2 regions of the Variovorax sp. UC122_21 genome follow, and region 2 is predicted to be linked to the other one. Evidence: riboswitches for the same ligand, from Rfam matches in the RefSeq annotation. Region 2 holds a riboswitch; the other holds the start of a gene.
The links. Region 2 has a riboswitch for glycine ahead of gcvT (glycine cleavage system aminomethyltransferase GcvT). Riboswitches for the same ligand answer to the same signal wherever they lie in the genome.

Region 1: another riboswitch for glycine. It lies ahead of ACHMXE_RS38970 (D-amino acid dehydrogenase); the one in region 2 lies ahead of gcvT (glycine cleavage system aminomethyltransferase GcvT).

The regions. Positions count from the first base shown of each region.
Region 1 covers NZ_CP172004.1:5,559,688-5,575,485, forward strand. The annotation lists gene ACHMXE_RS38930 (DegT/DnrJ/EryC1/StrS family aminotransferase) at 1-366, opposite strand, end outside; partial or broken gene ACHMXE_RS38935 (sugar 3,4-ketoisomerase) at 370-806, opposite strand; gene ACHMXE_RS38940 (glycosyltransferase family 61 protein) at 826-1,731, opposite strand; gene ACHMXE_RS38945 (hypothetical protein) at 1,724-2,359, opposite strand; gene rfbC (dTDP-4-dehydrorhamnose 3,5-epimerase) at 2,641-3,189, opposite strand; gene rfbA (glucose-1-phosphate thymidylyltransferase RfbA) at 3,186-4,073, opposite strand; partial or broken gene rfbD (dTDP-4-dehydrorhamnose reductase) at 4,096-4,987, opposite strand; gene rfbB (dTDP-glucose 4,6-dehydratase) at 4,984-6,054, opposite strand; glycine riboswitch at 6,307-6,425, shown strand; gene ACHMXE_RS38970 (D-amino acid dehydrogenase) at 6,514-7,821, shown strand; gene ACHMXE_RS38975 (FIST N-terminal domain-containing protein) at 7,971-9,251, opposite strand; gene ACHMXE_RS38980 (PhaM family polyhydroxyalkanoate granule multifunctional regulatory protein) at 9,292-10,062, opposite strand; partial or broken gene ACHMXE_RS38985 (PLP-dependent aminotransferase family protein) at 10,132-11,575, opposite strand; gene ACHMXE_RS38990 (LysE family translocator) at 11,676-12,275, shown strand; gene ACHMXE_RS38995 (DMT family transporter) at 12,283-13,227, shown strand; gene ACHMXE_RS39000 (PLP-dependent aminotransferase family protein) at 13,304-14,506, shown strand; gene ACHMXE_RS39005 (LysE family translocator) at 14,532-15,170, shown strand; partial or broken gene ACHMXE_RS39010 (PhzF family phenazine biosynthesis protein) at 15,181-15,798, shown strand, end outside.
Region 2 covers NZ_CP172004.1:2,372,452-2,388,249, forward strand. The annotation lists gene ACHMXE_RS23505 (Crp/Fnr family transcriptional regulator) at 1-358, opposite strand, end outside; gene gcvP (aminomethyl-transferring glycine dehydrogenase) at 384-3,296, opposite strand; gene gcvH (glycine cleavage system protein GcvH) at 3,486-3,857, opposite strand; partial or broken gene gcvT (glycine cleavage system aminomethyltransferase GcvT) at 3,941-5,141, opposite strand; glycine riboswitch at 5,157-5,263, opposite strand; glycine riboswitch at 5,284-5,368, opposite strand; partial or broken gene ACHMXE_RS23525 (alpha/beta hydrolase) at 5,578-6,351, opposite strand; gene ACHMXE_RS23530 (amidohydrolase family protein) at 6,348-7,691, opposite strand; gene ACHMXE_RS23535 (FAD-dependent monooxygenase) at 7,696-9,219, opposite strand; gene ACHMXE_RS23540 (porin) at 9,244-10,317, opposite strand; gene ACHMXE_RS23545 (MFS transporter) at 10,350-11,672, opposite strand; gene ACHMXE_RS23550 (LysR family transcriptional regulator) at 11,824-12,795, shown strand; gene ACHMXE_RS23555 (hypothetical protein) at 12,798-13,340, opposite strand; gene ACHMXE_RS23560 (DUF4440 domain-containing protein) at 13,485-14,048, opposite strand; gene ACHMXE_RS23565 (MFS transporter) at 14,197-15,390, opposite strand; gene ACHMXE_RS23570 (AraC family transcriptional regulator) at 15,539-15,798, shown strand, end outside.

The DNA.
Region 1 (15,798 bases), 3.2 Mb from region 2:
GCTCGTCAGCTTTTCCTTGATTCGCGCCGGGTCGATCAGGTACGTGGCCGGATCGATCTCGACCGGCACGGGCGTTGCGCCCACCATGGAGACGCCCAGCCACGAGGCGATGAAGGTCTGCGAGGGCACCAGCACCTCGTCGCCGGGTCCGATGCCGCGCGCACGCAGCGTCAACGCCAACGCGTCAAGGCCGTTGCCCACGCCAATGCAATGCTTGGCGCCGCAATAGGTGGCAAATTCCTTTTCAAAGGCGCTGACTTCCGGCCCCATGATGACGTGACCACTGGTCATGACCCTCGAAAAAGCCTCGGTGAATTCGTTCGCCAATTCGGCATGGCCGGCATGAATATCGAAAAACGGAATCATAATTTACCCTTTGCGCGCCACAGAAATAAAATCTTCGTAATTTCGGATGTAATCCGATTCCTCGTATCGCATGGAAGCAAGAACCAGACAAACGGCGCCGGAAGAAAAATTCTCCAACTCCCGCCACACCAGGGATTTCATGAAAATCCCCTGGAACGGCCGATTGCAGGTGATCGTCTTTCTTTCAAATCCGTTGTCCAGGACGACGTCGAAACTTCCGGCTACCGCAATGATCAATTGCTGCAATTCGTGGTGGGCGTGGCCGCCTCGAGACTCCCGGCGGGCACGTCGTAAAGGTAATAGACCCGCTTGACGTCGAAGGGAATGTGCCGGCCGCCTTCAATGAAGGTCAGATTGCCTCGAGGGTCGCTCAATCGCTCCAGATCAAGCAGTTCGACGGCATTGCTCAACGAATGCCGAGGGTTTATTACTTCTTTCATGGTAGGCCCTTTTGTTTTTTTATGTCATGTTCAAAGCCGCGGCAATGACCGCATCTTCATCAACATGATAGTCATCGTGCACGCTGTAAAGATCGTCTCGTGCGTAGGCCCTCGGGCCTTGCAAAATCGTCACCGTAGCACCGGAAACCCTGCCGAGCAGTTGCCAGAAATAAAGCTGGTGACTCGGATGGTCGGAGGCTAGAACGATGACGTGGACACCCGGGCGACACCAGACCAGATTGGTCATCTGCGCACCCGTGGGTCCCACGATGATTTCCGCTTCCTGGAATATTCGAATTTGCGACTCGACATCCAGTTTCTCCGCCCGAAGGACTTCGAACCCGATATCCGAGATACGCTGCTCGATGCTTTCCTGGTTCAGCAGCCTGCGGTAGTTGCCATCACGGGCCGCGAAGATCTTTCGTTTTCCGGCGGAGGTTTCGGCAGGAAAGGCGCTCCGCAAGCGATCTACGCCCTTTCGGATGCGCCCGACGTCCAGCCCGGTCTGGCGCGCCATCCAGCCGCCCTTGTACGCATCGACGACAGATGTCAAGTCCGATGGGTAATACATCCGCTTGACCCGGTACAAGGTACCTTTTTCCAATTCGATGATAGGTCGCCCTGCCACATTGGCAAGCTCGAAAAGCTTCTTGATATTTGGATGAAGGCCGTCGGTCGAGAGAAACGGGATATTCGGAGGGACACCAGCCTCCTCCGCAAGAATCATCCTAGGAATTGTTTCTGCGATGAAATGAAAATAATTGTTTTCATATTCATGCATGATATTGAGCCCAGACGCGAGCCATGCCGACTGACGCGCAGTGATTTCGATATTCAAGTGGCCAGGAACCGGAGATCGCGTTGCCTTAGAATATTTGATGGCGGCATCTTCTTTTTCGAGGAAATGCGCGTTTTCGTCATGCAACACATCTTCGCCAGGCCCGATCAGATAACGCGTTTCCCGCAATCGCGATCGAATCATCGATTTCGGCGACGAATGCATTTTTCGGATACTCGGGTGCGCCGTCGACGCCTTCGCAAAAATTTCCAGGCGCCTCGTGAAAAATACGGGCAGCACCTATTCCCGCCGATGCAAGCGAATAAACCGAACTGACCTGCAGATCCACGGAGCAGGGTCGCGACAAAAAAGAAGGCGGCAGGCCTGCCAAGAACCCAGACAGCGCCATCACGGAGTCGAAATGCGCGAGCCGCTGCGGGAGGCGCCCTTCAGTCGCGCCGAATTTCAGGTAGTGCAACAAGGGGCTCAAATTGGCGGCAGCCACGTCCGGATACTCATCCAGATACCATTGCGGATCGAATCGCTCACTGGGTGGCTCGCCCGCCCGTTCTCCGATTTCCAGGTAGTGCTGCAGCGGATTGCTCCGCGTGGCACGCAGCTCCGGATGGCGGTCCAGATACCAGCTGGTATCGAACATTCGGTTGGGATTGCCCTTCAGAAAGCCGCCGTCGAGGAAATGCTCCCAGGGGTTGCCGATCACCTCATTCGCTTGAAATCCCTTGCGGTACCAATCGGCGTCGAAAAGCTCGGACAAGGACGGCCGCTTGCGCGGAATCCGCCTGCGGATGGCCCCCTGGCGGCCGCAAGCAGAGTAGCTTTCTTTTCCTGAGTCGAAGTGCTTCTCACGACTTTGCAGCCTTCACGCTGCCGAATTCATTTGCGAATATCTCCGTACACAATCCCGCGCATGCGGCCGAGTCCGCAAGGTCGATAGGTGGTCTCATCGTTGCTTGGCTTTTTTTATTGGAAATGCCTGGTGCGCCGCCGAACCCGATTCGGCAACCCCTGGAAATCGAAAACTCCGTCTGCCGACGCCTATCCCGGCAGTTCGGCCATGGCAAAACTGGGCGCCGCCGCATCCTTGGCGGACAGCAAGGGCGCCATGCCGATCTCTGGCCATCCGATGGCCAGGGTTTCATCGTTCCATGCAATGCAACGCTCATGCGTCGGCGCGTAGTAGTCGGTGGTCTTGTAGAGAAAATCGGCGGAATCGCTCAACACCAGAAACCCGTGCGCGAGGCCCGCAGGCACCCACAGCTGCGTCTGGTTTTCTTCCGAAAGTACGCTGCCCACCCATTGGCCGAATGTCGGCGAAGAACGACGAATGTCGACAGCGACATCGAACACCGCGCCGCGCGCCACGCGCACGAGCTTGCCTTGCGGCTGTCGGACCTGGTAGTGAAGCCCGCGCAGGACGCCCTTCGCCGATCGCGAGTGATTGTCCTGAACGAACTCGACATGCTGGCCTACAGCCTCGTCGAACGCCTTTTGATTGAAGCTTTCGAAGAAGAACCCGCGCGCATCGCCGAACACCTTCGGCTCGATCAGCAAAACGTCCTTGATGGCCGTCTCGGTCACCTTCATGGTTGCGCTCCTTCGGTCAGCAGGCGACTGAGGTACTTGCCGTACCCGTTCTTCTGCAGCGGCGCTGCCAGCTTTGCCAATTGCTCGTCGTCGATGAAGCCGTGGCGCCATGAGATCTCTTCGGGACATGCGATCTTCAGCCCCTGGCGATGCTCGAGCGTTGCGATGAACTGTCCCGCCTCGAGCAGGCTTTCGTGGGTACCGGTGTCCAGCCACGCGTAGCCGCGCTGCATGATCTGCACGTTGAGCTGGCCGAGGTCGAGGTAGGCCTGGTTGACCGCGGTGATCTCTAGTTCGCCGCGCGCGCTGGGCTTGACGGCCTTGGCGATGTCGACGACCTGGTTGTCGTAGAAATAGAGACCCGTGACCGCGTAGTTGCTCTTGGGCTTGGCCGGCTTTTCCTCGATGTCGCTGGCCTTTCCCTGGGCATCGAATGCGACCACGCCATAGCGCTCCGGATCCTGCACGTGGTACGCGAAGACCGTCGCACCGGTCGCATGCGCATCGGCATTTCCAAGCAACTGTGCGAAATCGTGCCCGTAAAAGATGTTGTCGCCCAGCACGAGAGCGCTCGACGCGTTGCCCAGGAACTTCTCTCCGATGATGAAGGCCTGCGCCAACCCATCGGGACTCGGCTGCACCGCGTACTGCAGGTTGATGCCCCACTGGCTGCCGTCGCCCAGCAATTGCTGAAAGCGCGGCGTGTCCTGCGGCGTGCTGATGATGAGAATTTCTCGCATGCCACCGAGCATCAACGTGCTGAGCGGGTAATAGATCATCGGCTTGTCGTACACCGGCAGCAGTTGCTTGCTCATGGCGAGCGTTGCCGGGTGCAACCGGGTGCCGGAACCGCCGGCGAGGATGATGCCTTTGCGTTGCGTCATGGGGGTTCTGCTTTCCTGTGAATCAGAGAATTTCGCGCAGCATGCGCGCGACGCCGTTCTGCCACGGCGGAAGCACCAGGCCAAAGGCGGCCTGCAGCTTGCTCGTATCGAGGCGCGAGTTGTGCGGCCGCGTGGCCGGCGTGGGAAAGGCGCTGGTAGGCACCGCCTCGACCTGCTGCGGCCCGGCCTTGAGCTCGACGCCGGCCTGCTGCGCGAGTTCGAGCACGTAGCGCGCGTAGTCGTACCAGTTGGTCTCGCCGCCCGCGATCGCGTGATAGAGCCCGACCTTGGAAGGGTCCTGCAAGGTGGCGCGAATGGCATGGGCCGTGATGTCGGCCAGCAGCTCGGCACCGGTGGGGGGCGCCGAACTGGTCGTCGATGACGGTCAGCTTGTCGCGCTCCTTGGCCAGCCGCAGCATGGTCTTGGCGAAGTTGCCGCCGCGCGCCGCATAGACCCAGCTGGTGCGAAAGATCAGGTGCTTCGCGCAGTGCCGCGCCACCAGCTGCTCGCCCTCGAGCTTGGTGCTGCCGTAGACGCTCAGCGGCCCGGTCGCATCGTCTTCCTTCCAGGGCTTGCTGCCGCTGCCGTCGAAGACGTAGTCGGTCGAGTAGTGGACCATCAGCGCGCCGATCTCCTGCGCGGCCTGCGCCACCACGCCGGGCGAGGTGGCGTTGAGCTTGCGCGCGAACTCGGGCTCGCTCTCCGCCTTGTCGACGGCGGTGTGGGCGGCGGCATTGACGATCACGTCGGGGCGCACCTGCCGCACGGTATCGGCCAGTTGCTCGGGCCGGCTGAAGTCGGCGTGGAAATCGGTGCTGTCGAAATCGAGCGCGACCAACTCGCCCAGCGGCGCGAGGCTGCGCTGCAGTTCCCAGCCGACCTGTCCGCCCTTGCCCAGCAGCAGCAGCTTCATGCGGGGGCCTTCGCGTCGTACTGCTTCTCGACCCAGGCGCGGTAGGCGCCGCTTTGCACGTTACGCACCCAGTCGCCGTTGGCGAGGTACCACTCGACCGTCTTGCGGATGCCGGTGTCGAAGGTCTCGGCCGGCTTCCAGCCGAGCTCGCGCTCGAGCTTGCGCGCGTCGATGGCGTAACGGCGGTCGTGGCCGGGGCGGTCGGTCACGTAGGCGATCTGCTCGGCGTAGCCCTTGCCGTCGGCGCGCGGGCGCAGTTCGTCGAGCAGCGCGCAGACGGTCTTCACGATCTCGATGTTCGGCTTCTCGTTCCAGCCGCCCACGTTGTAGGTCTCGCCGAGCCGGCCGGCCTCGAGCACGCGGCGGATGGCGCTGCAGTGGTCCTTGACGTAGAGCCAGTCGCGCACCTGCATGCCGTCGCCATACACGGGCAGCGGCTTGCCGGCCAGCGCGTTGACGATCATCAGCGGGATCAGCTTCTCGGGGAAATGGAAGGGGCCGTAGTTGTTCGAGCAGTTGGTGGTGAGCACCGGCAGGCCATAGGTGTGGTGCCAGGCGCGCACGAGGTGGTCGCTGGCGGCCTTGCTGGCCGAGTACGGGCTGTTGGGCTCGTACTTGTTCTCCTCGGTGAAGGCCGGGTCGGTCTTCGAGAGCGAGCCGTAGACCTCGTCGGTCGACACGTGCAGGAAGCGGAAGGCCGCCTTCTGGTCGGCCGGCAGGGCGTTCCAGTGGCCGCGCACCGACTCGAGCAGGCGGAAGGTGCCGAGCACGTTGGTCTGCACGAAATCCTCGGGGCCGTGGATCGAGCGGTCCACGTGCGATTCGGCCGCGAAATTGACCACCGCGCGCGGCTTGTGCTCGGCCAGCAGGCGGTCGAGCAGCGCGCTGTCGCCGATGTCGCCCTGGACGAAGATGTGGCGCGGATCGTCCTTGAGCGAGGCCAGGGTCTCGAGATTGCCGGCGTAGGTGAGCTTGTCGAGGTTGACGACCGGTTCGTCGCCTTGGGCGATCCAGTCGAGGACGAAATTGGCGCCGATGAAGCCGGCGCCGCCGGTAACCAGGATCATGGGGTCCCCTGTGCTGTGTGATTGCTGAGTTGTTGGGTCGAAGCCGCGCGGGCGCGGCCGGGCGTGAATTATCCCACCCGTGCGCAAGGCCGAATCCTCCGGTTGGCGGGTGTGTGCGGCGCGCCTACAATCGCCACCCATTGCAGGAGAGCGGGCCGCATGCATCGCGCAGGCAGCCCCACCGAAGGCGCAAACTCCCATAAACGCTCAGGTCGGCTCCACGCTTCGCGCGGGGCCTGTACTGCAACCACTGAAACGCCGTCTGGAGAGCCAGCACCAACGCCCATCGCGGTCGTGCTGCGCCGAAGGAGCAAGTCCGTTGCGAGGTGCAACGGATGAAACTCTCAGGTACCGAGGACAGGGGGAGCGGCAATTGGACGGCCGTCCGGTTGCGCGCTATCTATTCAGTAGCACGACCTTCACGCCGTTCAAGCGCTTCGACCTCGAAAGGTACTTGAAATGCGCGTGATCGTATTGGGCGCCGGCCTGCTCGGCGTGACCTCGGCCTACTACCTCCAGCAACTCGGCCACGACGTGACCGTGATCGACCGCCAGGCCACCCCGGCAGCCGAAACCAGCTTCGCCAACGGCGGCCAGATCTCGGTGAGCCATGCCGAGCCCTGGGCCAATCCCAGCGCGCCGCTCAAGGTGCTGCAATGGCTGGGCAAGGAAGACGCCCCGCTGCTGTTCCGCATCCGCGCCGACATGCGCCAGTGGCTCTGGGGCCTGCAGTTCCTGCGCGAGTGCACGCCCGCGCGCACGCGCCACAACATCGAGCAGATCGTGCGCCTGGGCACCTACAGCCGCGACACCTTGCAGCAGCTGCGCCGCGACGCCGGCATCCGCTACGACGAGCGCACGCAGGGCATCCTGCACTTCTACACGACGCAAAAGGAGTTCGACGGCGCCCTCGCGCCCGCCGAGCAGATGCGCGCGCTGGGCTGCGAGCGCCAGGTGATCTCGGCGGACGAGGCCGTGAAGCTCGAGCCCGCGCTGGCCCACATCCGCCCGCAACTGGCCGGCGCCACCTACACGGCCGAGGACGAATCGGGCGACGCCAACCGCTTCGCGCGCGAACTCGCGAAGCGCGCGGCCGAGGCCGGCGTGAAGTTCCTGATGAGCCACACCATCACCGCGCTGCGCGAAGTGGGCGGCGCGATCGACCATGTCGAGGCCACCGACGCCGAGGGCCGCTTCCAGCGCATCCGCGGCGATGCCTTCGTGATGGCGATGGGTTCGCTGAGCCCGCTGCTGGCGGCGCCGCTGGGCATCCGGCTGCCGATCTATCCGGCCAAGGGCTATTCGGTCACGCTGCCGGTGAAGGACGCGAGCAAGGCCTACCAGGTCTCGCTGACCGACGACGAATACAAGCTGGTGTTCTCGCGCTACACCTCGGAATCGGGCGACCGCATGCGCATCGCCGGCACGGCCGAGCTCAACGGCTACGACCGCGACCTCAACCGCGTGCGCTGCGAAGCCATCGTACGCCGCGTCGAGCAGCTGTTCCCCGGCGCCGGCGACACCGCCCAGGCCCAGTTCTGGACCGGCCTGCGCCCGGCCACGCCGAGCAACGTGCCGCTGATCGGCCGCACGAAACTCGCGAACCTCTACCTCAACACCGGACACGGCACGCTCGGCTGGACCCATGCCTGCGGCTCGGGCAAGTCGATCGCGCGCATCGTGAGCGGGCTGGCGCCGGAGGTGGATTTCGCGTTCACGGGGCTGCCCAGGCCCGTGACCGGAATGGCACGGCCCGCATTGAGCTAAGGCCCGGAAAGCGGACTGCCGCACGCAGAGGACGCGAAGGTTTCGCGAAGGACGCGGAAGAAACCGTCAAGAAGAATTTCTTGATGGTTTTCTTCGCGACTTCCGCGCTGCTTGGTCTTCCTTCCGCGTTCGGCTGTCCGATCCCGATTTCAGTCGTCCGCCGTGAACACCGTCAGCACCCCCGTGTAGCCATACACGTGGTGCCGCGCGATCTCGCCCGCGGCGAAGAAGCCGACCAGCGGCACGTCGCCCAGCGCGTGGCGCACGATCTGCAGTTCGGCGCCGGGTGCGCCGAAATGCGGGCCGCCACGGCCCGAGCAGCTCACGTAGACGGCGCCGGCGATGCGCCGCGCGGGATGCGGCGCCGCCTCGGCCTCGCCGGCGGCGACGGCGCGCGCGGTGGCCAGGGTCTGTTCCTCGGGCTCGAGCTCCTCGCGGATCTCGGCGCAGATGCGCATCAGGTCGGCGCGCGCGGCCTGGGCGTTGCGGCGGCAGAAGCTCAGGCGCATGCCGGCCTCGGCCACGTCGGCGATCGCGATTCCGCGGCGCGTGGGGTCGAGGCCGATGATGTGGCGCACCAGCACGTCGGCGCCGAGGTCGCCGGTGCGGCGGATGCCGTCGCTGCCGGCATCGACCAGGCCCACCAGGGTGGCGCGCACGGCCTCGATGGCTTCCTGCGGCCGCTCGAGCGAGACCTGCAGGTCGGCCAGCAGCACGTCGAGCGCGGGCTCGCCGTCGAGCTGCAGCACGAGGTTGCCGTCGGCCTCGGTGATCGCGCGCTCGCGCGCGCTGCCCGAGCGCAGCGGCTGGCAGCCCTGCGTGACGCGCGACACCAGCCGCACGCCCTCGCCGAACACCACGCCCGACAGGCCGCCCGAGAACACGCCGCCGGCCGCGCCCTGGCCGCGGATGTTGCCGTTGCCGCCGACCGCGAACTGCAGCGCGCCGCCGCGGCCCGAGGAGAGGCCGCCGAACAGGTAGCCGGTGTCGGTACGCCCGGCCATCTCGCCGATGAGCTCGGTCAGGTCGGGGGTGGCGGGATCGGCATGCACCAGCGCCGTGTGGGCCTCGAAGCCGCTCATCTCGGAACTGGCGAGCGGCGCCACGCCCGAGAACACGCGGTACTGGTCGCTCGGCAGGGCGCAGAGCATCAGGCTCAGGCCGGGCTCGTCGAAGTACTCGGCATTGTTGGCCGACACGCCGACGCCCACGGTGCCGGCCCAGTCGGTCACCTCGGGCAGCTCGGCGCTCAGGTGGTCGAGGATCTCCCGCGCGTCGACCGCATAGTGGTCGGTGATGTAGAGCAGCCCGAGGGTGGGTGCCGAGGCGTAGTCGGGCAACGCCATCTGCGCGCGCAGCTGGGCCAGCACGAGGCCGGCCGCCATGCGCCATTGCGGATGGGTGGCGTGACCGGAGGGAAACAACTTCATCGTGCCAACCTGCTTCGTTCGATGTTCAGGACAAGGCGGCTCAGCGTCGGCCGCCCGTTCGCTTGCGGGCCGCGGGCGCCGCGGCCGGCTTCTTCGCCGCCGGTCGCTTGGCGGCCGTGGAGGCCTTGCGGGGGGTGGACTTGCGCGAGGCGCTCGGGGTTCCCATGGCCTTGCCGACGGCGTCGGCCAGCGGCTGGGTCACGGCGGGCATCTTGAGCTGGGCCGCGTCCTGCAGCGCGGTGCTCGCGATCTGCTGGAACTGTTCGGTCAGCGAACCCCACCACTTGAGCGGGTCGACCGCGCCGCCGGCGGCGGCATCCGAGGAGGCCTTGGCGGCCGGCCTAGCCTTGCGGCGCGGCGGCGGTGCCTCCTCCTCTTCTTCCTCCTCCGTGTCGAGTTCCTCTTCGTCCTCGAGTTCGACCTCGGGTTCGGGCGCCGCGGCCGGCGGGGCCGCCGGCGCCGGGCCGACCGCCGCGGCCGCCGCGTTCGCCTGCCGCGTGAACGCGCCCGCGAGGTCCTCCATGCGCACGTTCATGCCGCGCAGGGTGGACAGCGTCATCTTCTGCACCTCGAGCGCCTGGATCGTGGCCTTGAGCGCATGGCCGTTCTGCTCGAGCCAGTACTGCACCGTCTTGAGTTCCTGGATGCGCTTGTCGACCTCCTCGACGCTCATGGTGGGCGCCACCCAGCTCGCCAGGCTCGGGATGCCGGACACGGAACCGGCGCCGGTCGCGCCGGCCGCGAGGTTCTTGAGGAAGTCGAAGCCGGGTACGAACTGGCTGAAATCGAAGGGTTGGCTGGCTTTGTTCATGCGGCGGTCTCCGGTCGGGCGGGTGTTGTGCTGCCAGCTTACTCCAAGGCAGGGCCCGCCTCGCCCGGCTCAAAGCTCGTCGCGCGTCCTGGCGAAGACCTTCCAGAAGCTCGCGTCCTGCGAGCTCGCGAAGTTGATGCGCATCAGCGTGGTCGGCGGCCGGCGCGCATGGAACAGCGAGCCCGGCGCCAGCAGGTAGCCCTGGTCGAGCATGCGCTGGGTCAGCATGTCGGTGTCGACGCCGGTATCGACCCAGCCGAACAGCCCCGCGGGCTCGGACGCGAAGGTGCAGCCGTGCGCCAGCACCAGCTTGGCGGCACGCGCCCGTGCGCCCTCGAGGCGGATGCGCACGCGCTCGGCGTGGCGCCGCAGCTGCCCCTGGTCGATGCACCACGAGAGCGCCCGTTCGAACAGCGCGGGCGAGGTCAGGGTGGCGAGCAGCTTGGTCTCGAGCAGCCGCTCCTTGAGCGCGGGCGAGGCGGCCAGGAAGCCGATGCGCCAGTTGGGCGCGAGGATCTTCGCGAAGCCGCTGACGTAGATGGTGCGCTGCAGCCCGTCGAGCGCGCTGAGCCGCGTGGCGTGCTCGGGCGCGAGGTGGCTGTAGGTGTCGTCCTCGACGATGTGGAAGTCGTGCTCGTTGGCCAGCTTGAGCACGCGGTGCGCACTGTTCGGGCGACAGGCTGTAGCCGGTCGGGTTGTGCAGCACGCTCACGCTGACGAACAGCTTGGGGCTGTGCAGCGCGCAGTACTGCGCCATCACGTCGAGGTCGGGCCCGTCGGCGCGCCGCGGCACCGGCAGGATGCGCATGCCCAGCGCCTCGAGCCGCGCGAACTCCAGGGCCCAGCCGGGCTCCTCGACCATCACCGGATCGCCGGCGCGCAGCATGGTGCGGCTCACGATGTCCAGCGCATGGGTGGCGCCGATGGTGGTCACGATCTGGTCGGGCGCGGCCGGCACGTTGATGCCCACCAGCTTCTGCGACAGGCTGCGCCGCAGCGCCGCGTCGCCCGCGGGCTCGCCGTACTGCAGCGACAGTTCCTGCAGCATCGCGGTGCTGGTCATGCGCCGCACCGCCGTCGGCATGAACGAGGAATCGAGCCAGTCGGGCGGGAACACGCCCATGCCGGGCTGCGGCTTGTCGCTCGGGCGGTGGAACATGCTGCGGATCAGCGAGCTGGCGTCGGCCGGCGTGCGCGAGGCCATCATCTGCGTGACCATCGACATCGCGCTGACCTGCAGCGGGTCGCCGGGCGGCTGGGCCGGGTCGCGCGCAGGATCGCGGCCCGAATCGCGCACGAAGAAGCCGCGCTGGCGCCGCGCCTCCACCAGCCCGAGCGCCAGCAGCTGGTCGTAGGCCGCCACCACGGTGTAGGGGCTCACCCCCTGCTGGCGCGCGCATTCGCGCACCGAGGGCAGCCGCGCGCCCGGCAGCAGCAGCCGGTTGCGGATGCGTTCGGCCAGGCGATCGGCCAGTTGGGCGGTCAGCGACTGGGACGAGGTTCGTGTCAGCATCGGCGTTCGATCTGTGTTGTACGCAAGCCCGATACAGATTGGCTGTGTGTACGGCCATCTGTACTGGAACTGTAATGGTCCAAAGTTTAGAGTGTGTGTCATGAACTGGCAAGAATTCACCGCGCTGCTGGTGCTGGCCACGGCGATGAGCTTCTCGCCCGGCCCCAATACCACGCTGTCGACCACCCTCGCGGCCAACGGCGGCCTGCCGCGCGCGATGCGCTTCGTGGTCGCGGTGCCCGTGGGCTGGACCCTGCTGCTCGCGCTGTGCGCGGCCGGCCTCGGCGCGCTGGTGATGGCAGCGCCCGCGCTGCGCTGGGCGATCAAGGCGCTGGGCATCGCCTACCTGCTGTACCTCGCGTTCAAGCTCGCCACCAGCACCACGCTGGGCCGCGCCGACGATGCCAATCTGTCGGTCGGCTTCGTGCAGGGCGTGGCACTGCAGTTCCTCAACATCAAGGCCTGGCTGCTGGCGCTCACGCTGGTGGCCGGCTGGATCGCGGGCCAGGCCGAGCCGCTGCACCGCTTCGCCATCGTCGCGCCGGTGATGCTGATCTACGCCTTCGCGAGCAACTTCACCTATGCGCTGGCCGGCGCGCTGCTGCGTGACTGGCTGTCGAAGGGCCAGCGCCTCGCCTGGTTCAACCGTGCGATGGCCGCCGTGCTGGTGCTCACCGCCTGGTGGATGCTGCGCGTCTAGGTCCGCCATGAAGATCAAGGACGAAACCCTCGGCATGTGGCTCGGCGTGATCGGCGTGGCGCTGTTCGCGGTCACGCTGCCGATGACGCGCCTGGCCACCGGCACGCAGGCGCAGCCGCAGCTCTCGCCGTGGTTCGTCACGCTCGGCCGGGCCGCGCTCGCGGGCCTGCTGTCGGCCGTGTTCCTGCTGGTCACGCGCTCGCCGCGGCCCGCGCCCCACCAGTGGCGGCCGCTGGGCATCGCGGTGCTCGGCAACTGCATCGGCTTTCCGCTGCTGCTGGCCTATGCGCTGCGCGTGGTCACGGCCAGCCATGCGGCGGTGGTGACGGCGCTGCTGCCGCTGGTCACGGCCGCGGTCGCGGCCTGGGTGCTGCACCAGCGCGCGCGGCTCGGCTTCTGGCTCTGCGCCGTCGCGGGCAGCCTGCTGGTGGTGGTGTTCTCGCTGGTGCGCGCGAGCCAGAACGGCCACGGCTTCGGTTTCGAATGGGCCGACCTGCTGTTGGTCGGCGCCGTGATCGCCGCCTCCTTCGGCTACATCTACGGCGCGCAGGTCACGCCCGCGCTCGGCGCCGAGCGCGTGATCTGCTGGGTCTGCGTGATGGCGCTGCCGCTCACCCTGCCGGCCACGCTCGCGCTGTGGCCCACGCAGCCGATCGCCACCGCCTCCTGGCTGGGCTTCGTCTACGTCGGCATGTTCTCGATGTGGATCGGCTTCTTCGCCTGGTACCGCGGCCTGGCCCTCGGCGGCGCGCTGCGCGTGAGCCAGACGCAGCTGCTGCAGCCCTTCCTCTCGATCCTGGTGTCGATCCCGCTCCTGGGCGAGCCGCTCGACGTGGTCACGCTGGGCTTCGCGGCCGCGGTGGTGGCCACGGTGGTGGTCGGCAAGCGGCTGTCGCAGCCGGCGGCGCCCGCCGCCCCGGTCCTGCGCGCGCCGGTCGGCGCCGTGGACTGATCGCGCCCGCCGTCTTACCCTCGCATCCGCACCCCGTTCGTTCGCATCGCCCCTCACCGTCAGAAAGAAGACTCCCATGAACTGGAAACTCGCCGCCCGCGCCGCCAAGATGAACCCGTCGGTGCTGCGTGAAATCCTCAAGGTCACCGAGCGCCCCGGCATCATCAGCCTGGCCGGCGGCCTGCCCTCGCCCAAGACCTTCCCGATCCAGGCCTTCGCCGACGCCTGCGCCGAGGTGCTGCACAACGACGGCCAGGCCGCGCTGCAGTACGCCGCCAGCGAGGGCTTCGCGCCGCTGCGCCAGGCCGTGGCCGACATGCTGCCGTGGAACGTCGATCCCTCGCAGGTGCTGATCACCACCGGCTCGCAGCAGGGCCTCGACCTGGTCGCCAAGGTGCTGATCGACCCGGGCAGCAAGGTGCTGGTCGAGACGCCGACCTACCTCGGCGCGCTGCAGGCCTTCGGCCCGATGGAGCCCAATCCCGTGGGCGTGGCCAGCGACGACGACGGTGTGATCGTCGAGGACCTGGTCGCCAAGGCCAAGGACGCGCGCTTCATCTACCTGCTGCCCAACTTCCAGAATCCCACCGGCCGCACCATGACCGAGGAGCGCCGCGCCGCCGTGTCGGCCGCCGCCGCCGAGGCCGGCCTGCCGATCGTCGAGGACAACCCCTACGGCGAGCTCTGGTTCGACGAAGCCCCGCCGCTGCCGCTGGCCGCGCGCAACCCCGAGGGCGTGATCTACCTGGGCTCGTTCTCGAAGGTGCTGGCGCCGGGCCTGCGCCTGGGCTTCCTGGTGGCGCCCAAGTCCATCTACCCGAAGCTGCTGCAGGCTAAGCAGGCGGTCGACCTGCACACGCCGATCTTCACGCAGCGCATGGTGTCGGCCGTGATGAAGGACAACTTCCTCGAGCGCCACGTGCCCACCATCCGCGCGCTCTACAAGCGCCAGCGCGATGCGATGAGCGCCGCGCTCACGCGCGAGATGGCCGGCCTGGACGTGAAGTTCAACGCGCCCAAGGGCGGCATGTTCCTGTGGGCGCGCCTGCCCGAGGGCATCGACACCGTGACCCTGCTGCCCAAGGCGGTCGAGCGCAACGTGGCCTTCGTGCCCGGCGCGCCCTTCTATGCCGGCGAAGGCGACGCGCGCACGCTGCGGCTGTCGTTCGTGACCGCGAGCGTCGAGGAGATCGACACCGCGATCGCCGCGCTGGCGCAGACCGTGCGCGAGGAGCTCGCGCTGGCCGGCGACAAGCAGCTCGCGGCCGCGCAGATCTGAGCGCGCGCAGCCAACGGAGCCAGCCTTGATCGGCCTCGCGACCCTCTCGCTGTTCCTGCTCGCGGTGCTGGCGCTGTTCCTGTCGCCGGGCCCGAACATGGCTTTCGTGCTCTCGCACGGCGTGGCCCATGGCCCGCGCGGCGGCTTCGCGGCGGCGCTCGGGATCTCGGCCGCCGACCTGGTGCACACGCTGTTCGCCGCCACCGGCGTGACCGCGCTGGTGGCCGCCTGGCCGCCGTCCTTCGACCTGCTGCGCTATGCCGGCGCGCTGTACCTGCTGTGGCTCGCCGTGCAGGCGCTGCGCAGCGGCGGCGGCCTGCGCCCGGGCGTGCAGGCGCGGCCTGCCAGCTTCGGCCGCATCGTGCGCATGGCCCTGCTGAACAACCTGGTCAATCCGAAGGCGCTGCTGTTCTTCATGGTGTTCCTGCCCCAGTTCGTCGATCCCGCGCGCGGCAGCGTGCCGCTGCAACTCGTGCAGCTCGGCATCGTGCTGTCGCTGGCGGCGCTGGGCTTCAACACCCTGCTGGGCGCCTGCAGCGGACAGGTCGGCCGCTGGCTGCAACGCCGCCCCGGCGCCGAGAAATTCCAGCGCGGCCTGCTCGCCACCGTGATGCTGGCGCTCGCGGTGCGCCTGCTGTTCCTCGACCGGCCCGTGCCGCGCTGAAGAGGTCCCCATGAATGTCCTGAAGATCGCGGCCTTCTCCGATGGCGAGCAAGGCGGCAACCCAGCCGGCGTCGTCATCGCCGAGGCCCTGCCGCCCGAGGCGCAGATGCAGCGCATCGCCGCCGACGTGGGCTTCTCCGAGACCGCCTTCGCCGCGCGCACCGGCGACGGCTGGCGCGTGCGCTACTTCGCGCCGCAGTCCGAAGTGCCGTTCTGCGGCCACGCGACGATCGCGCTCGGCGCGGCGCTCGCGCTGCAGCACGGCGACGGCGTGTTTCCGCTCACGCTGAACCAGGCGCGGATCACGGTCGAGGGCCGCCGCAACGGCGCCACCGTCGAGGCCGCGCTGCAGTCGCCGCCCACGCGCAGCGCCGCCGCCGTGCCGGCCCTGCTGTCGGCCGCGCTGGATCTGTTCGGCCTCGACGCGGCCGCGCTCGATCGCGCGCATCCCGCCGGCCGTGGCCCATGCGGGCGCCGATCACCTGGTGCTGGCGCTCGAGAGCCGCGCGGCGCTGGCGGCGATGCACTACGAGCTCGAGGCCGGCCGCGCGCTGATGGCCCGCTTCGATCTCACGACCATCGTGCTGCTGCATGCCGAGAGCGCACAGCGCTTCCACACACGCAACCC
Region 2 (15,798 bases):
GCAGGTGGAAGAAGGCCGCCTTCGGCATCTTGATGACCACCGCGTCGGACAGCGCCACCGCGTCGCAGAAGCGCGGTTCGTTGCGGATCAGCTCGACCTCGCCGACCCAGCTGAAGGCCTGGCCCATGAAGGTCACGGGCTTGCCCGAAGCCGAGGTGGTGCACAGCTTCATGCTGCCGCGCCCCATGCCGACCCAGTGCTCGGCCGAATCGCCGCGGTGCCAGATGGCCTGGCCCGCGGCGAGCTCGACGAAGCGCAGCTGCGGCAGCAGCACTTCGGCTTCGTCGTCGCTCAGCGTGTGGGCCCAGACGCAGCCGCGCCAGCGCGACTTGAGCGAGGCGATCTCGCCGGGGTCCATACGGCGTCCGGCGGCCTGTCGCGGCTCAGGCCGCTTCGGTTTCCTGGTACTCGCCCACGGGCACGCAGCTGCAGAACAGGTTGCGGTCGCCGTAGACGTTGTCGACGCGGCCGATCGGCGGCCAGTACTTGGCGTCCTTGAGCCCGGCCAGCGGGAAGGCGCCGAGTTCGCGCGCGTAGGGATGGCCCCATTCGCTGCCGAGCAGGCTCGCGGCCGTGTGCGGCGCGTGCTTGAGCGGGTTGTCGTCCTTCGGCCAGACGCCTTCCTCGATGCGGCGGATCTCGCCGCGGATGGCGATCATCGCCTCGATGAAGCGGTCGAGCTCGGCCAGCGGCTCGCTCTCGGTCGGCTCCACCATCAAGGTGCCAGGCACCGGGAAGCTCAGCGTGGGCGCATGGAAGCCGTAGTCGATCAGGCGCTTGGCGACGTCCTCGGCGGTGACGCCGCTGGTGTCCTTGAGCGGGCGCAGGTCGAGGATGCACTCGTGCGCGACGTGGCCGTTAGGGCTCGCGTACAGCGTGGGATAGTGGTCCTTGAGCCGCGCGCTGATGTAGTTGGCGCTGAGGATCGCGGTCTCGGTCGCGGCCTGCAGGCCCTTCGCGCCCATCATGCGGCAGTACATCCAGCTGATCGGCAGCACGGCCGCATTGCCCAGCGGCGCGGCCGACACGGCACCCACGCCATGGCCCGAGACGCCCGCGGTCGCATGGCCCGGCAGGTAGGGCACGAGATCCTCGACCACGCAGACCGGGCCCACGCCCGGGCCGCCGCCGCCGTGCGGGATGCAGAAGGTCTTGTGCAGGTTCAAGTGGCTCACGTCGCCGCCGAACTCGCCCGGCGCGGCCACGCCCACCAGCGCGTTCATGTTGGCGCCGTCGACGTACACGCGCCCGCCGTGCGCATGCACCAGCTCGCACAGCTCCTTCACGCGGGTCTCGAACACGCCGTGCGTGCTCGGGTAGGTGATCATCACCGCGGCCAGGTTCCTGCCGTGCTTCTCGCAGGCGCGCTTCAGGTCGTCGAGGTCGACGTTGCCCTGCGCGTCGCAGGCCGTCACCACCACCTGCAGGCCCACCATCTGCGCGCTCGCGGGATTGGTGCCGTGCGCCGACGAGGGAATCAGGCAGATGTTGCGGTGGCCTTCGCCCTGGGCCTCGTGGAAGGCGCGGATCGCCAGCAGGCCCGCGTACTCGCCCTGCGAGCCGGCATTGGGCTGCAGGCTGATGCCCGCGTAGCCGGTGGCTTCGCAGAGCCAGGCGCGCAGCTGGGCGTCGAGCTGGGCATAGCCCTGCAGCTGCTCGGCCGGCGCGAAGGGATGGATGTTCGCGAACTCGGGCCAGGTGATCGGGATCATCTCGCTGGTCGCGTTGAGCTTCATGGTGCAGCTGCCCAGCGGGATCATGCTGCGGTCGAGCGCGAGGTCCTTGTCCGACAGGCTGCGGATGTAGCGCAGCATCGCGGTCTCGCTCTTGTGGGTGTTGAACACCGGATGCGAGAGGAAGGCGCTCGCGCGGCGCAGCGCCTGCGGGATGCGCGGCGCGGTGTTGGCGGCCAGCTCCTCGAAGCGCGGCATCGGCGTGCCGGCGGGCACGAACAGCGCCCACAGGGTCTCGACGTCGGCGCGCGTGCTGGTCTCGTCGAGCGAGATGCCAAGGTGCTGCTGCAGCCGCTGGCGCAGGTTCACGTTGGCGGCCTGCGCGCGCTCGAGGATCTTCGCGGTGTCCTCGCCGGTGCGGATGGTCAGCGAATCGAAGGCGGTCTCGTTGACCGGCTCGCGGCCCATCTGGGCCAGGCCGCGCGCGAGGATGGCGGTGAGCGCGGCCACGCGCTGCGCGATGCGCGTGAGGCCGTCGGGGCCGTGGTAGACCGCGTACATGCTCGCGACCACCGCGGGCAGCACCTGCGCGGTGCAGATGTTCGAGGTCGCCTTCTCGCGCCGGATGTGCTGCTCGCGCGTCTGCAGCGCGAGGCGGTAGGCGGGGCGGCCATGGGTGTCGACGCTCACGCCGACCAGGCGGCCCGGCAGCGAGCGCTTGAAATCGTCGCGGCAGGCCAGGTAGGCCGCGTGCGGGCCGCCGTTGCACAGCGGCATGCCGAAGCGCTGGGTGGTGCCGCAGACGATGTCGGCATCCCATTCGCCGGGCGGCGCGAGCAGGGTCAGCGCCAGCAGGTCGGCCGCGACGCAGAAGGCCGCGCCGTACTGGTGCGCATGGCCCGCGAGCGGGCGCAGGTCGTGCACGTGACCGGTGGTGGCCGGGTACTGCGCCAGCACGCCGAAGAATTCGCCGCTGGCCATCAGGTGCGGCAGGGTTTCCGAAGCGGTGCTGACCTTGACCTCGATGCCCAGCGGCGCGGCGCGGGTCTTCACCACCTCGATGGTCTGCGGATGGCAGTCGCCCGAGACCAGGAACACGTTGCTCTTGCTTTTGACGCTGCGCTTGGCCAGCGTCATCGCCTCGGCGGCCGCGGTGGCCTCGTCGAGCATCGAGGCATTGGCGATCGCCATGCCCGTGAGGTCGCAGACCATGGTCTGGAAGTTGACCAGCGCCTCCATGCGGCCCTGCGAGATCTCGGCCTGGTAGGGCGTGTAGGCCGTGTACCAGGCCGGGTTCTCGAGGATGTTGCGCAGGATCACGCCCGGCGTGTGGGTGCCGTAGTAGCCCTGGCCGATGAAGTTGCGGAACACCTTGTTCTTCGCCGCGATCGCCTTGAGCTCGGCCAGCGCGTCGGCCTCGGCGGCCGGTGCCGGCAGCCGCATCGGCTTGCTGCGCCGGATCGCCGCGGGCACGATGCCGTCGATGAGTTCGGCGCGCGTGGCCGACCCGATCACGGGCAGCATGCGCGCCTCGTCGTCGGCATCGATGCCGATGTGGCGGGCGATGAATTCCTCGGCGTTCTCGAGTTCTTGCAGGGTGGGCAGGGCGGCGGGGGTGGGCATGGCGGGCAGGGGAGGAAGGGGCGGGGGGAGCGGACTTCCGGACGCAGAGGACGCGAAGGTTACGCAAAGGGCGCGAAAGAATTCGATGAAAAAAGAACCAGGCAGAGGGCGATGCCGAAGCCGGTTCTCCTTTTTGCGTTCTTCGCGAAACCTTCGCGTCCTCTGCGTCCGGCAATCCGATTTCGGAACTTAGGCTTCTTCGGCGAACTTGCCGTAGGCGGTTTCGTCCATCAGCGCGTCGAGCTGCGCCGGTTCGGACAGCTTGACCTTGAAGAACCAGCCTTCGGCCAGCGGCGCGCTGTTGGCGAGCGAGGGGTCGGCGCGCAGCGCTTCGTTGACTTCGGTGATCTCGCCCGAGACGGGCATGAACACGTCGGCCGCGGCCTTCACCGATTCGACGACGCCGGCGACATCGCCCTGGGCGAAGCTCTTGCCGACCTCGGGCAGGTCGACGAAGACCACGTCGCCCAGCGCGTCCTGCGCATGGACGGTGATGCCGACCGTGGCGTTGCCGCCCTCGGCCTGCACCCATTCGTGGTCCTTGGTGTACTTGATGGTCATGTTGAAAAACTCCTCGTGGATAAAAAGTGGCCGATGCCGGGGCGTAGGTTAGCCGCGACGGCGGTCCGCCGGATGTCCGGTCGTCAGCCGCGGTAGTAGCGCGTCGGCACGAAGGGCAGGGTCGACACCTCCATCGGCACCGGCTTGCCGCGCACGATGGCCTGCACCCCGGGTGCCGGGCTCGGCGAAGGCGGTGGCCACGTAGCCCATGGCGACCGGCCGGTCGGCCGTCGGGCCCAGCAGGCCGCTGGTGACCTGGCCGATGTCCTGGCCCTCGAAGGACTGCAGCGGCGTACCGTCGCGCACCGGGATGCGCTCGAGCGCGACCAGGCCGACGCGGCGGCGCTTGAGCGTGTCGTGGTCGAGATGGCCGGCCGCGCCGGTGGCCGCCACGAGCTGGGCCAGGATCTTCTCGGCGCCGGGGAAGCCGCCCGCGCGCGCGCCGCCCGTGCGGCGCACCTTCTGGATCGCCCAGTTGAGCGAGGCCTCGACCGGCGTGGTGCTGGTGTCGATGTCGCTGCCGTAGAGGCACAGGCCGGCCTCGAGCCGCAGGGAGTTGCGCGCGCCCAGGCCGATGGGCTCGACCTCGGGCTGGGCCAGCAGCAGCCGGGCCAGCGCCTCGGCGTCCTTCGCGGCGACCGAGATCTCGAAGCCGTCCTCGCCGGTGTAGCCGCTGCGCGTGACGAAGGCGGCTATGCCGCCGATCTGCACCGCGCCGCCGGTCATGAACACGAAACGCTCGATGCCGGGAGACAGCCGCGCCAGCGTGGCCGCGGCCTGCGGGCCCTGCAGCGCGAGCAGCGCCTGCTCGGGCAGCGGCTGCACCTGGCAGCGCTGGCCGATCCTCTGCTGGATGTGGGCGATGTCGGCCACCTTGCAGGCGCCGTTGACGATCACGAACAGCGAGCCGTTGCCTTCGTTGAAGAACATCAGGTCGTCGAGGATGCCGCCCTGGTCGTCGAGCAGCAGGCCGTAGCGCTGCTTGCCCGCGGGCAGGTCGATCACGTCGACCGGCATCAGGGTCTCGAAGGCGGCCGCGGCATCGGGGCCGGACAGGCGCAGCTGGCCCATGTGGGAGATGTCGAACAGGCCCGCGGCCGCGCGCGTATGTTTGTGCTCGGCCATCAGGCCGGCGGGGTACTGGACCGGCATCGAATAGCCGGCAAACGGCACCATGCGGGCGCCGAGTTCCAGGTGCAGCGCGTGCAGCGGGGTCTTGAGCAGTTCGGATTCGGGGGCGGAAGCAGCCACGGGGCACTCCTGGGGGCAGCAATCGAATGCCATGGCTCGCGCCATGGGGCCACCCCTGCTGTCCGCTTTACCTGAGAGATTCGCCCCACGATCGGGGTTTGCTCCTTCGGTGGACCGGGCGCCTGCGGCACCGGCCTCTCTCCAGCAAGGAAACGCCGTCCCGCGAAGGCCGGCGCTGTGTCAGTCCTTTTGCCTGAGCGTTCGGGGGTTCCCCTGCGCCTTCGGCGGCCCCGTGCGGGGCTCTCTCCTGACCCGGGCGAGTGTAGTGGATTGCGGGCGGCTTCAGCCGCGGTCGCGCAGCCGGTCCGACAGTGATCGGCAGATGGCGTCGTGGGCCCGGCCGGCGGCGGCCGAGTGGGCGAAGAAGCCGAAGAACGGGTGGAACATGTCGTCGAAGGCCAGCAGCCGGGGTCGGAACGCCGGCCGCCTCGAGCCGGTGCGCGTAGGCCAGGCCTTCCTCGCGCAGCGGGTCGTGGCCGGCGACGGCGATCAGGGTCGGCGGTAGGTCCGCGACGTTCGCCGCGCGCAGCGGAGACGGCGGCACCTCGGCGGCGCGGTGGGCCGAGGCCCCCATGCAGAGCCGGGCGATCTCGCGCAGGTCGGCGGGCGCGAGCATCGGGTAGTCGATGCCGCGGGCCTCGATCGCGGCCACGTCGCGCGCCATGTCCAGGCCCGGCACCACCAGCAGCTGGGCCGCCAGCGGCCGCGCATGGCCGCGCAGCGCCAGCGCGGCGCAGGCGGCCAGGTTGGCGCCCGCGCTTTCGCCGGCCAGGGCGACCCGGGACGGATCGCCGCCAAGGGTTTCCGCATGGTCCAGCGCCCAGCGGGTCGCGGCCAGCGCATCGTCGTGCGCGGCCGGGAACGGATGCTCGGGCGCCAGCCGGTAGTCCACCGAGACCACCACCGCTTCGACGTCGCGGCAGAGCTTGCGCGCGATGTCGTCCATCAGTTCGACGCTGCCGAGCACGAAGCCGCCGCCGTGCAGGAACACCACGGTGGGCAGCACAGCGTCGGCCGAGACGGGCCGGTAGACCCGCACCGGCACGCGCAGGCCCTGGTGTTCGGCGATGCGGTCCTCGGTGGAAGCCACGACCGGCAGCGTCGTGCGCCCGCGCGCCGCCATCACCGCGCGGCGCATGCGTTCGCGCGCCTCGCCGGGCGTGCCGGAGAACGGCGGCGGTGCCTTGTTCGCGCGCATCGCCGCGACGATCGCGGCGAGCTCGGGATCGAGCGGCGCGCTCATTGCAGCCCCAGCACATAGGCCTGCGAATCCGCCGCGCGCTGCCGCAGCCGATCGAGGTCCACATCGAGCAGGCGGCCGTCGCGCTTCACCGGCCTCCCCGCGACGAACACGCTGTCGACATTGCCCGGATGGGCCGCCAGCACCACCGCGCCGACCGCGTCGGAGACCGGCGCGAGGTTCAGATCGTCGGCGCGGATCAGCACCACGTCGGCCTGCTTGCCCGGCGTGAGCGAGCCCACCTTGTGCGCCAGCCCGTTCGCCTGCGCGCCGGCCACGGTGGCGAAGCCCAGCACGTCGCGCAGGCCCAGCGTCGCCGGAGCGTTCGTCGTCTTCGAATGGCCGCCGCCCATCCACGAGCGGTAGTACGCCAGGGCATGGCGCATCTGCGTGAACATGTCGCCCGCGCACTTGGTCTCGGTGTCGCCGCTGAGGCTGGGCCGGATGCCCACGGCCAGCAGCCGGTCGAACGGGATGTCGCCCATGCCCTGCGCATTGAGCTCGCAGTGCACGCCGAGCGAGGCGCTGACGCCGGCGTCGGCCATCATCGCGAACTCGTCATGGTGCGAGCAGCAGCAGTGCACGAAGGTCAGGTCGTCGCCGAGCACGCCGGCCTCGTGCATCTGCGCGATGCCGCGCACGGCGGCGTTGCGCGCGTAGGCGCCCATGTGGATGCTCGAGCGGATGCCGAGTTCGCGCGCCAGCCGCAGGTCGCCGAGCCAGGTCTCGCGCTGCGCCATCTCGGGGCCGCGCGCGGCCATCGCGAGCGTGAGCAGCTGGTCGTCGCTCGAGAAGTAGCGCTCACGCAGCCGCCTGATGTCCTGCGGATGGCCGCGCTCGCTGCCGAACATCCACGAGGCGCCGTCGACCAGCGGCCAGCCGTGCGCGAACACGCCGCGGATGCCGGCGTCGCGCAGCGCCGCGATCGCCGCATCGGAATGCTCGGGGCTGTTCTGCACGTGCGACCAGTCGAGCATGGTGGTGATGCCGCTGTCGAGCGCCGCGACCGCGCCCAGCAAGGTGCCGGTGTAGACGTCCTCGGGACGGTAGGCCGCGCCCTTGGCGCCCAGCATCTCGGCGAAGTAGATCTGCGAATCGATGTCGGCATAGCGATGCCGCACGCAGCTCTGCCAGGTGTGGCGATGGGTGTCGACGAAGCCGGGCAGCACGATCATGCGGTCCGCCTCGATCCGTTCGGCCTGGGGGGCATCGATGCGCGGCGCGATCGCGACGATGCGCTCGCCCTCGATCAGCACATCGCCGCGGCGCAGCTCGCCGATGTCCGGGTCCATGCTCAGCACCCAGCCGCCCGCGATCAGCAATGGCCTGTCGTCGTTCTTCATCGCATCACCTCCTCATCCAGCGCGAGAGTTCGGCCTCGACCTCGGCGGCGCGCGCTACGTCCGCGCCGGCCCAGGCCACATAGGCATCGGGCCGCACCAGCATCGCCTGCACGCCGCGCATGGCGGGCGGCACGCGCGCCACGCGGGCCGGCACCAGGGTCACGGGCAGGCCATGCAAGTCCAGCGATTCGAACTGGCGCGAATTGCCTTCGAGATCGAGCAGCAAAAAGCGCCGCTCGCGCAGCAGCTCGGCGACGCGCACCGAGCGGCCGTCGCGCGTGACGAGGTCGAAGTCGGGCAGCCGCTGGCCGGCCTGCGGGTGGCGGTCGGCTTCTCCCGCGCGACCTGGGTAGGGCTGCTCGAGCCCGCACAACTCGAGCACCAGCTGGCGCTGCACCTCGGGCAGCGGAATGATGTGCCGCGCGAGCCGGCGCTTGAGCGCCACCGCATCGGGCTCGAAGTTGAACTGCAGCACGCACTGCGCCTTCACGCTCTCGAGCAGCGCATGCATCACCGGCAAGCGTTCGGCGTCGTAGCTGTCCAGCGTGGCCTCGTCGGCCACGCCCGTGACGACGTTCGCGAGCTTCCAGCCCAGGTTGAAGGCATCCTGCAGGCAGAAGTTCATGCCGACGCCGCTGGCCGGGTAGTGGATGCGCGCCGATTCGCCGACCAGGAACACGCGCCCCTGGCGCAGGCGGGGCACGGCGCGCATCTGATCGTCGAAGCGCGAGGCCCAGCGGAAGCCCTCGATGCCGTAGTCGCTGCCGAGCACGTCGCGCAGGCACTGCTTCGCTTCCTCGAGCGTCACCGGCTCGTCCTTGGTCGCATGGCGGCGATCGCGGTGCACGATGTTGAAGCGCGTGATGCCCTCGCCGAAGGCATAGCCGCGCACCCAGCCCATCTCGTTGTCGGCGCCGGTGCGGCCGCCGGGCCAGGGCGCGCTGAGTTCGGCGTCGATCACGATGCCGCGGAAGGTGCCCGAGTGGCCCTCGAAGGGCATGCCGCACTGGGTTCGCACGGTGCTGCGGCCGCCATCGGCGCCCACCAGGTACCTGGCGCGCAGGGTCGATGTTGCGCCCGACGGGTCGGCAACCTCGATCTCCACGCCCTCCGTGTCCTGCCGCACGGCGCGTACCTCGGCACCGCGGCGAAGCTCGGCGCCGCTTTCGGCCGCCCAGTCCCAGAGGATCTCCTCGGTCAGGTTCTGCGGCAGCCCGAGCGTGAAGCCGAAGCGGGTGTCGAGGTGCTCCCACTCGATCGACTGGAAACCGGCCCAGATGTGGCTCGAGCGGAAGGGGTAGTCGAGGATCTGCCTCGTGCGCTCGATGAAGCGGTCGGCGATGCCGCGCGCATCGAACAGCTCGAGCACGCGCGGCAGCAGCGTGCCCGCGCGCGACTGCACGCCCTCGACGCGCCGCTCCAGCACCAGCGTGCGCGCGCCCGAACCCGCCAACTCGGCCGCCATGGTCAGCCCCGAGGGGCCGCCACCGACGACGATCACGTCCCACTGCATTGAATCTCCGGTCACTCGATCTCCTTGGAAGAAAACTTTTTAGAAGGCGTGCGTCATGCCGACCTCGAACGCCGACTGGCGGCGGCCTCCGGCCACGGCCTGGCTGCGCAGCACCGCCTTCTGCCCGGGCCCCGCCTTCTGCAGCACGCCGAGCAGGTACAGGCTGGTGCGCTTGGACAGCGCGTAGTCGATGTGGCCGTGCACCTGGTCCCAGCGGTAGCTCGCGAGCTTCGTGAGCGAATAGCCGCCGCCGATGCGCAGCTGGTTCGTGAGGTACTTGTAGGCGCCGACGTCGATGGTTCGCGCGGTCTCCGTCTGCTGCAGCCCGGCCGCCGACAGGCGCGTGTGGCTGTAGTTGCCCATCCAGCGCCAGCCGTCGCTGGTGTAGGCCAGCCCGACCGTGGCCGTGTCCTGCGTCTGCGACAGCGTCGTGCCCGGCGCCTTGGCGACGTCGACGCCGTAGAGGCTGGGGACGCCGAGCCGGGTCGCGGGTGCAAAAGGAATGCCCTTGACCGACTCCCAGATCGCGAGCGCCTGCAGCGGCCCGCTGGCGTAGCTGAGTTCCGCGCCGACGGCGCGCCCGACGTTGGTGGTCGAGTCCGCCTCCGCGAAGCCGTACATCGCGCCGAACTGGAAGCCGCCGAACACCGGCGACTTGTACTTGACCAGGTTGCTCAGCGCGTTGCCGACCGTGCGGTCCAGGTTGCCGGGATGGGTGGCGAGCAGCGAGGTGTAGCGCTCCGAAGTGAAGGGCGTCGCGTCGGCGAGCAGGTCGTACATCGCGCCGAGCGTGAGCGTGCCCCAGGTGCCCGAGCTCAGGCCCAGGTAGCTCTCGAGCGGCGCGAGGGTTCCGCTGTCGACGAAGACCGAGTTGCTCCAGCGGAAGATCGCGCGCAGGTCGCCGCCCAGCGATTCGCTGCCGGTCAGTGCGAGGAAGGGCGCGGCATGCGTCGAGGTCATCTGCAGCTGGCTGCGGCCGCCCGAGTCGCGGGTGTAGAGCACGCCGCTGCCGAGCAGGCCCGACAGCTTGAGTTCCGATTGGGCCTGCGCGCCCTGCGCCAGCGAGAGTCCCGACAGGGCGAGCAGCAGGGCCTGGGTGTTGCGTTGGATCATGAGGGTGTGGCTCCCGGAAGGCTGCTGCGGGATCACGACGACATCCGCCGCTCGAGGGCCACGCCCGACGTCTCGCGCCGCGCGAGCCGCCCGCCGAGCAACAGCGCCGCGCCGACCGCGACGCAGCCCGAGAGCGCGAACACCGTGGCCATCGCCGAGGGCAGGGCCAGCGCCTGGCCCTCGTAGAGATGGCGCGCCACCAGCGCGATCAGCGTGGGCGAACCCGACTGCGCGATCAGTCCGTTGAGCACCAGCACGATCGCCATCACCATGCCGATGCCGCCGGCCGGCACGGTCCGGGCCACGAAGGTCGAGGCGACCGCCATGAAGCTCCACGAGCACAGCACCACGAGCGCATCGAGCACCCAGAAGGTGGTGAGGTCGCCGGTCAGGCACATCGACACGCTGAACACGGTGGCGGCCCCGGCCACCACGGCACCGATGCGCGCGACCGTCGCCAGCCCGGCGGCGCGTTCCAGCGCCACGCCGACCAGCCACAGGCCGAGCGGGCCCATGGTCAGCAGCAGGCCGCCCTGCATCAGGCCGATGTCGCGCAACTCCACGCCGTAGCGGCGCGCGATCATGGTGGGCACCCAGGCCGCCATGCCGAAGCCGATCATCGAGCTGCCGACCGCGAAGGCGAACAGCGGCACGAACAGCCGCCGCTGGCCGGCCAGCCAGCGCAGCACGGTGCGCAGGCTCTCCTGCGGACGGGCGGCGGCATCGCGCTGCGAGCGCGGGTCCTTGAAGCAGAAGATCAGCAGGCTCAGCGGCAGGCCGGCCACGCCGATCATGAACAGCGTCAGCTGCCAGGCCGAGACCTCGCCGACGAAGGGCAGCGCATGGATGCCCGAGGCCTGCACCAGGTGCAGCAGCGGTCCGCCGAGCACCAGCGAGAGACCCGTGCCCAGCATCATCGACATGGTGTAGACCGAGAGCGCGCGGGCGCGGCGCTGGTCGTCCACGCCATCGCGGATCAGCGAATAGGAAGAGGGCGGCGTCAGCGCCTCGGCGGCACCGACGACGGCGCGCGCGATCACCAGCGCGATGAAGGCGGTGGCCGCCGCGTTGGCCGCCACCGCCGCCGACCAGACCAGCACGCCGGTGGCGATCACGAGGCGGCGGTCGAAGCGGTCGGCCAGCCAGCCGGCCGGCAGGCCGACCAGGATGTTGGCGACCGCGAAGGCGGTGCCGATCAGGAAGCTGATCTGGATGTCGCTGACGCCGAAGTCGCGCTGGATCGGACCGACCATCAGAACCAGGATGTTCTTGTCGATCTGGGCCAGCATGTTCAGCAGGGTCAGGCAGGCCACCAGGGCCCACTGCGCGCGTGCGCGCTTGCGTTGGTCTTGCATCTTGTCTCCGGTTGCTTGTTCTGCGAGCTCGCGATGGCTCGGTGGAGGCGGATGATCCGGGGCCGCGATGCATATGCAAAATTCATTCTTTAAATGCAATGCATTTGCCGTGCAAATTGCCGAAGATCCGCGCACACCAAGGAGACGACCCATGCGCTTCAACAAACTCGACCTCAACCTGCTGGTGGTGCTCGATGCCGTGCTGACCACGCGCAGCGTGAGCCGCGCCGCCGAGAGGCTGTACCTGAGCCAGCCGGCGACCAGCCTGTCGCTGAGCCGGCTGCGCGAGTACTTCGAGGACGAACTGCTGGTGCCGGTGGGCAAGACGCAGGTGCCGACCGCGCTCGCCAACGAGCTGATGAAGCCGGTGCGCGACGTGCTGCTGCAGCTGCAGACCATCACGCGCGCGCGGCCCGGCTTCGACCCGGCCACCTCGACCCGGCGCTTCACCATCGAGTCCTCGGACTACGTGATCAGCGTGCTGCTGTCCGAGGTGGTGCGGCGCGCGGCCACGCTCGCGCCGCTGATGCAGTTCGACCTGCGCGCGATGAGCCCGCAGATGCGCGAGCACCTCGACAGCGGCGAGATCGAGCTGCTGATCTCGCCCGACTTCGCGATCGTGCCCGGGCATCCGTCCGAGCCGCTGTTCGAGGACACCTTCTCGTGCCTGCTGTGCCTCGACCAGCCGGTCAAGGGCAAGCGGCTCGGCGCCGAGCAGTACTTCGAGTCCGCCCACGTCGGCATCGAATGGGCCGGCGGCCGGCGCGTGACCTTCGACGCGCGGCTCATCTCCACCGGCCGGCGCACGCGTCGTCAGGACGTGATCGCGCCCAACTTCACGCTGGTGCCGGAACTGCTGCTGGGCACCGCGCGCATCGCCACCCTGCCGACGCGGCTCGCGCACCAGATGGCGCGGCGCTTTCCGCTGCAGTTGCAGCCCTGTCCCATCGAGATCCCGGGCTTCACCGAGAAGCTGCAATGGCACAAGCACCAGGACCGAGATCCGGCGATCGTCTGGCTGCGCTCGCTGCTGCGCGAGACCGCGCAGTCGTTGCCCGAAGTGAAGAGCCTGAAGGTCGCGCGGCCGGCCGCGCGCTCAGCGTCGCCGCGGCGGCGCGCCTGAGCTCAGTGCACCACTTCGGCCGGCGGCAGCAGCCGGTCGATGCGCTCGCGCAATGACTCGGCGCGCTCGGTGCCGGCCGTCTTCTCGACCTCGGTCAGCATCAGCGCGGCGATGGTCAGCATCGCCTCGCGGTCGCGCGCCTCGCGCAGCGCGTCGCGCATCTGCAGCGCGAAGCGTGGATCGCGGCGCACGAACATGCGCTCGCAGATGTCGAACAGGAACATGCGCGTGGTGGCCAGCGAGCGCTTGCCGTCGAAGGTGTCGGCGGCGGTCGAGACGTGGATGGGTTCGACGGCCGGCGCGGGCTGCGGTGCGGGCATTGCCTCGGCCGCGGCTTCGGCGGCCTTCGGATCGTGCAGGTAGCCGCGCTCCACCAGCGTCATCAGCGCCTGCTCGGCTTCGCCGCGGCTCGCGAACAGCGGGCTGAAGTCGGTCAGCGAACGGCGACCGTCGGCCATCAGCAGCAACGCCCGTTCGCGCTGGCTCAGGGTGCGCTGCCCGCCCTGGAGTTCGTCGCGCGCCTTGTCGGTCTTGGTGGGAAACATGCGGTGCCGCCGGGTCCGGGATGGAGCCCGAGCTTCACGGATGAGCGTGACACCCTCATGAAGCGCAGAGCACCAAAGACCTCAGTGGCGGCGCACGCTGCAAGCGCGCGCCGTTCACTGCCAGCGACATACGCGGCGGTGGCGTTAGCCGCCCGCGCTTTCCTTGCGGATCAGCCAGCGCCCATCGACGCGCTGCAGCTCGAGCGTCTTGCGGCCGCTCTCCTTGATCTTGTCGGCGGCGTAGCTCTGCTTGAACTTCGCGGTGGCCGTGTTCCCGTTGATGCTGACCACCAGGTTGTCGACCTTCACGCTGATGCTCGACTTGTTGCCGATGCGCTTGCGGCGCTCTTCTTCCCAGGCCTTGTGGCTGCTGCCCTTGGCGGGCTGGAAGTCGCTCGCGTAGCTGGCGAGGTACTTGTCGACGTCCTTCGAGGCCCAGGCGGCGGCCCAGGCGCGCACGGCGGCCTCGACCTCGGCCGGCGCGGCGGCGGCCGCGGCGGGCGCAGGCGCGGGGGCCGCGGCGGGAGCCGGTGCGGCTGCGGCCGGCGCTGCTGCCGCAGGGGCCGCAGCGGGGGCCGGCGCCGCTGCCGGTGCGGGTGCCTTCGCGGGTGCATCGGCCGCCACGGCCGGTGCGACTGCACAGAGGCCGGCCAGGGCCGCCGCCGCGAGCACGGCACCTGCGGAGAGACGGGGAAGGAATCGATTCATGCGCTTGTCCTGGTTGTGTTGATGTCGGAACCGTTCGCCGAGGGCGTTTTTCGATTCTGGCAGTGAAACCCGGCCCGCATGTGTCGGATCGTCGCGGCTGTACGCCCGCCGCAACGACAGGTCCGCGCGCACTCACCGGTTCCGGTGGTCAGGCGGCGCGCGCGGGCCGCGGCGCGATCGTGGCCGCGTCGAGCGAGCGGTTGCGCATGCGCAGCGACAGCACCGCCGCCACGCACAGCACGCACAGCACCGCGCTCAAGGTCACGCCCAATCCGCGCGCATCAGACAGCAGGCCGAACAGCGGCGACACCAGGCCACCCACCGAGAGCGCGAGTCCCAGCGTGATGCCGCTGGCCGTGGCCGGGTTGCGCGGCAGGTAGTCCTGCGCCAGCGTCACCTGCGCCGCGAAGGGCAGGAACATGCACAGCCCCAGCAGCGCCGTGCAGGCCAGCGCCCAGGCGGGCGAGGACGCGAGCACCAGCCCGGCCATGGCCGGCACCGCGAGCAGGTAGCCCGCGCGGATCGTGCCCATGCGCCCGATGCGGTCGCCGAGCCAGCCACCCAGCAGGGTGCCCACGGCACCGGCGGCGGTGAAGCCGGTCAGCGCCACCGCGCCCTGGAAGGCCGAGCCGTGCAGGTCGCGCGTGATGCGCAGCGAGAGCATCGACAGCACCGTCACGTAGGGGATCGACCAGCCGACGATGGTGGCCACCAGCAGCGCGAAGGCGCGCCAGTCGTTCGGCGCTCGCTGCGCCGCGGCCTGCGCGCGCCGGGCCGCGCCGGCCCTTGCCGCGTTCGCCGCGCCCTGGCCGCGGTTGGCCAGCAGCCACACGGCGCCCATCGCCAGCGCGGGCAGCCCGAGCAGGTAGCTGCGCGACAGCGCGCCGCCGCCGACCACCGTGGTGGCGAGCACCGGCGCGAACGAGGCGCCGATGGTGCCGCCGACCGAGAACACGCTCATCGCCTTCTGCGAGGCGCCGCCGGCCGCGCGCGCGGCCACGGTGGCGCTCGGGTGGTAGGCCGCGATGCCGAGGCCGCACAGCACGGTCGCGAGCCAGGTCCAGAGGTAGTTCGAGCCCAGGCCCGCGAGCACCAGGCCCAGCGCCGCGACCAGGAAGCCCACCGGCACCAGCCAGGGCCGCGGATGGCGGTCGGCATACAGGCCGAACAGCGGCTGCACCACGCTCGACAGCCCGGTGGCCGCGAGCATCAGCCCGCTCACGGCCGTGTAGCTGTAGCCGCGCTCCAGCACCATCAGCGGCAGCAGCGCGGGCACCAGGCCCTGGTAGAGATCGTTGACGGCGTGGGTGCCGGTGAGAAGCCCGAGGCGGCCCTTGTTCATCGGCGGCCTCCCGGCGTGGCCGGCGGCGGATTGCATTGCATGCGATAGCCCTTTCTGTGAAACCTCGTGTCGAGGCCGGGCCATGCTAGGAAGCCATGCGAAGATGATCTCGCTACGAAAGTACAAGGATCGTCGAGAAATGGACAAGATGCAGCCGCCCATCGAATTCGACCTGCGCCCCACGCACGGCGAGTCGACGCCGCGCGCCGTCGCGGTGCTGGCCACCGATGCGGTGGGCGACTCGGAGATTCCGCCGCACAGCCACCGGCGCGGCCAGCTGATCCATGCGATCTCGGGCGTGATGATCGTGCGCGCCGAAGCCGGCAGCTGGGTGGTGCCGCCGGGGCGCGGCGCCTGGCTGCCGCCCGGCATGGTGCACGGCATCCGCATGGCGGGCGACGTGCGCAT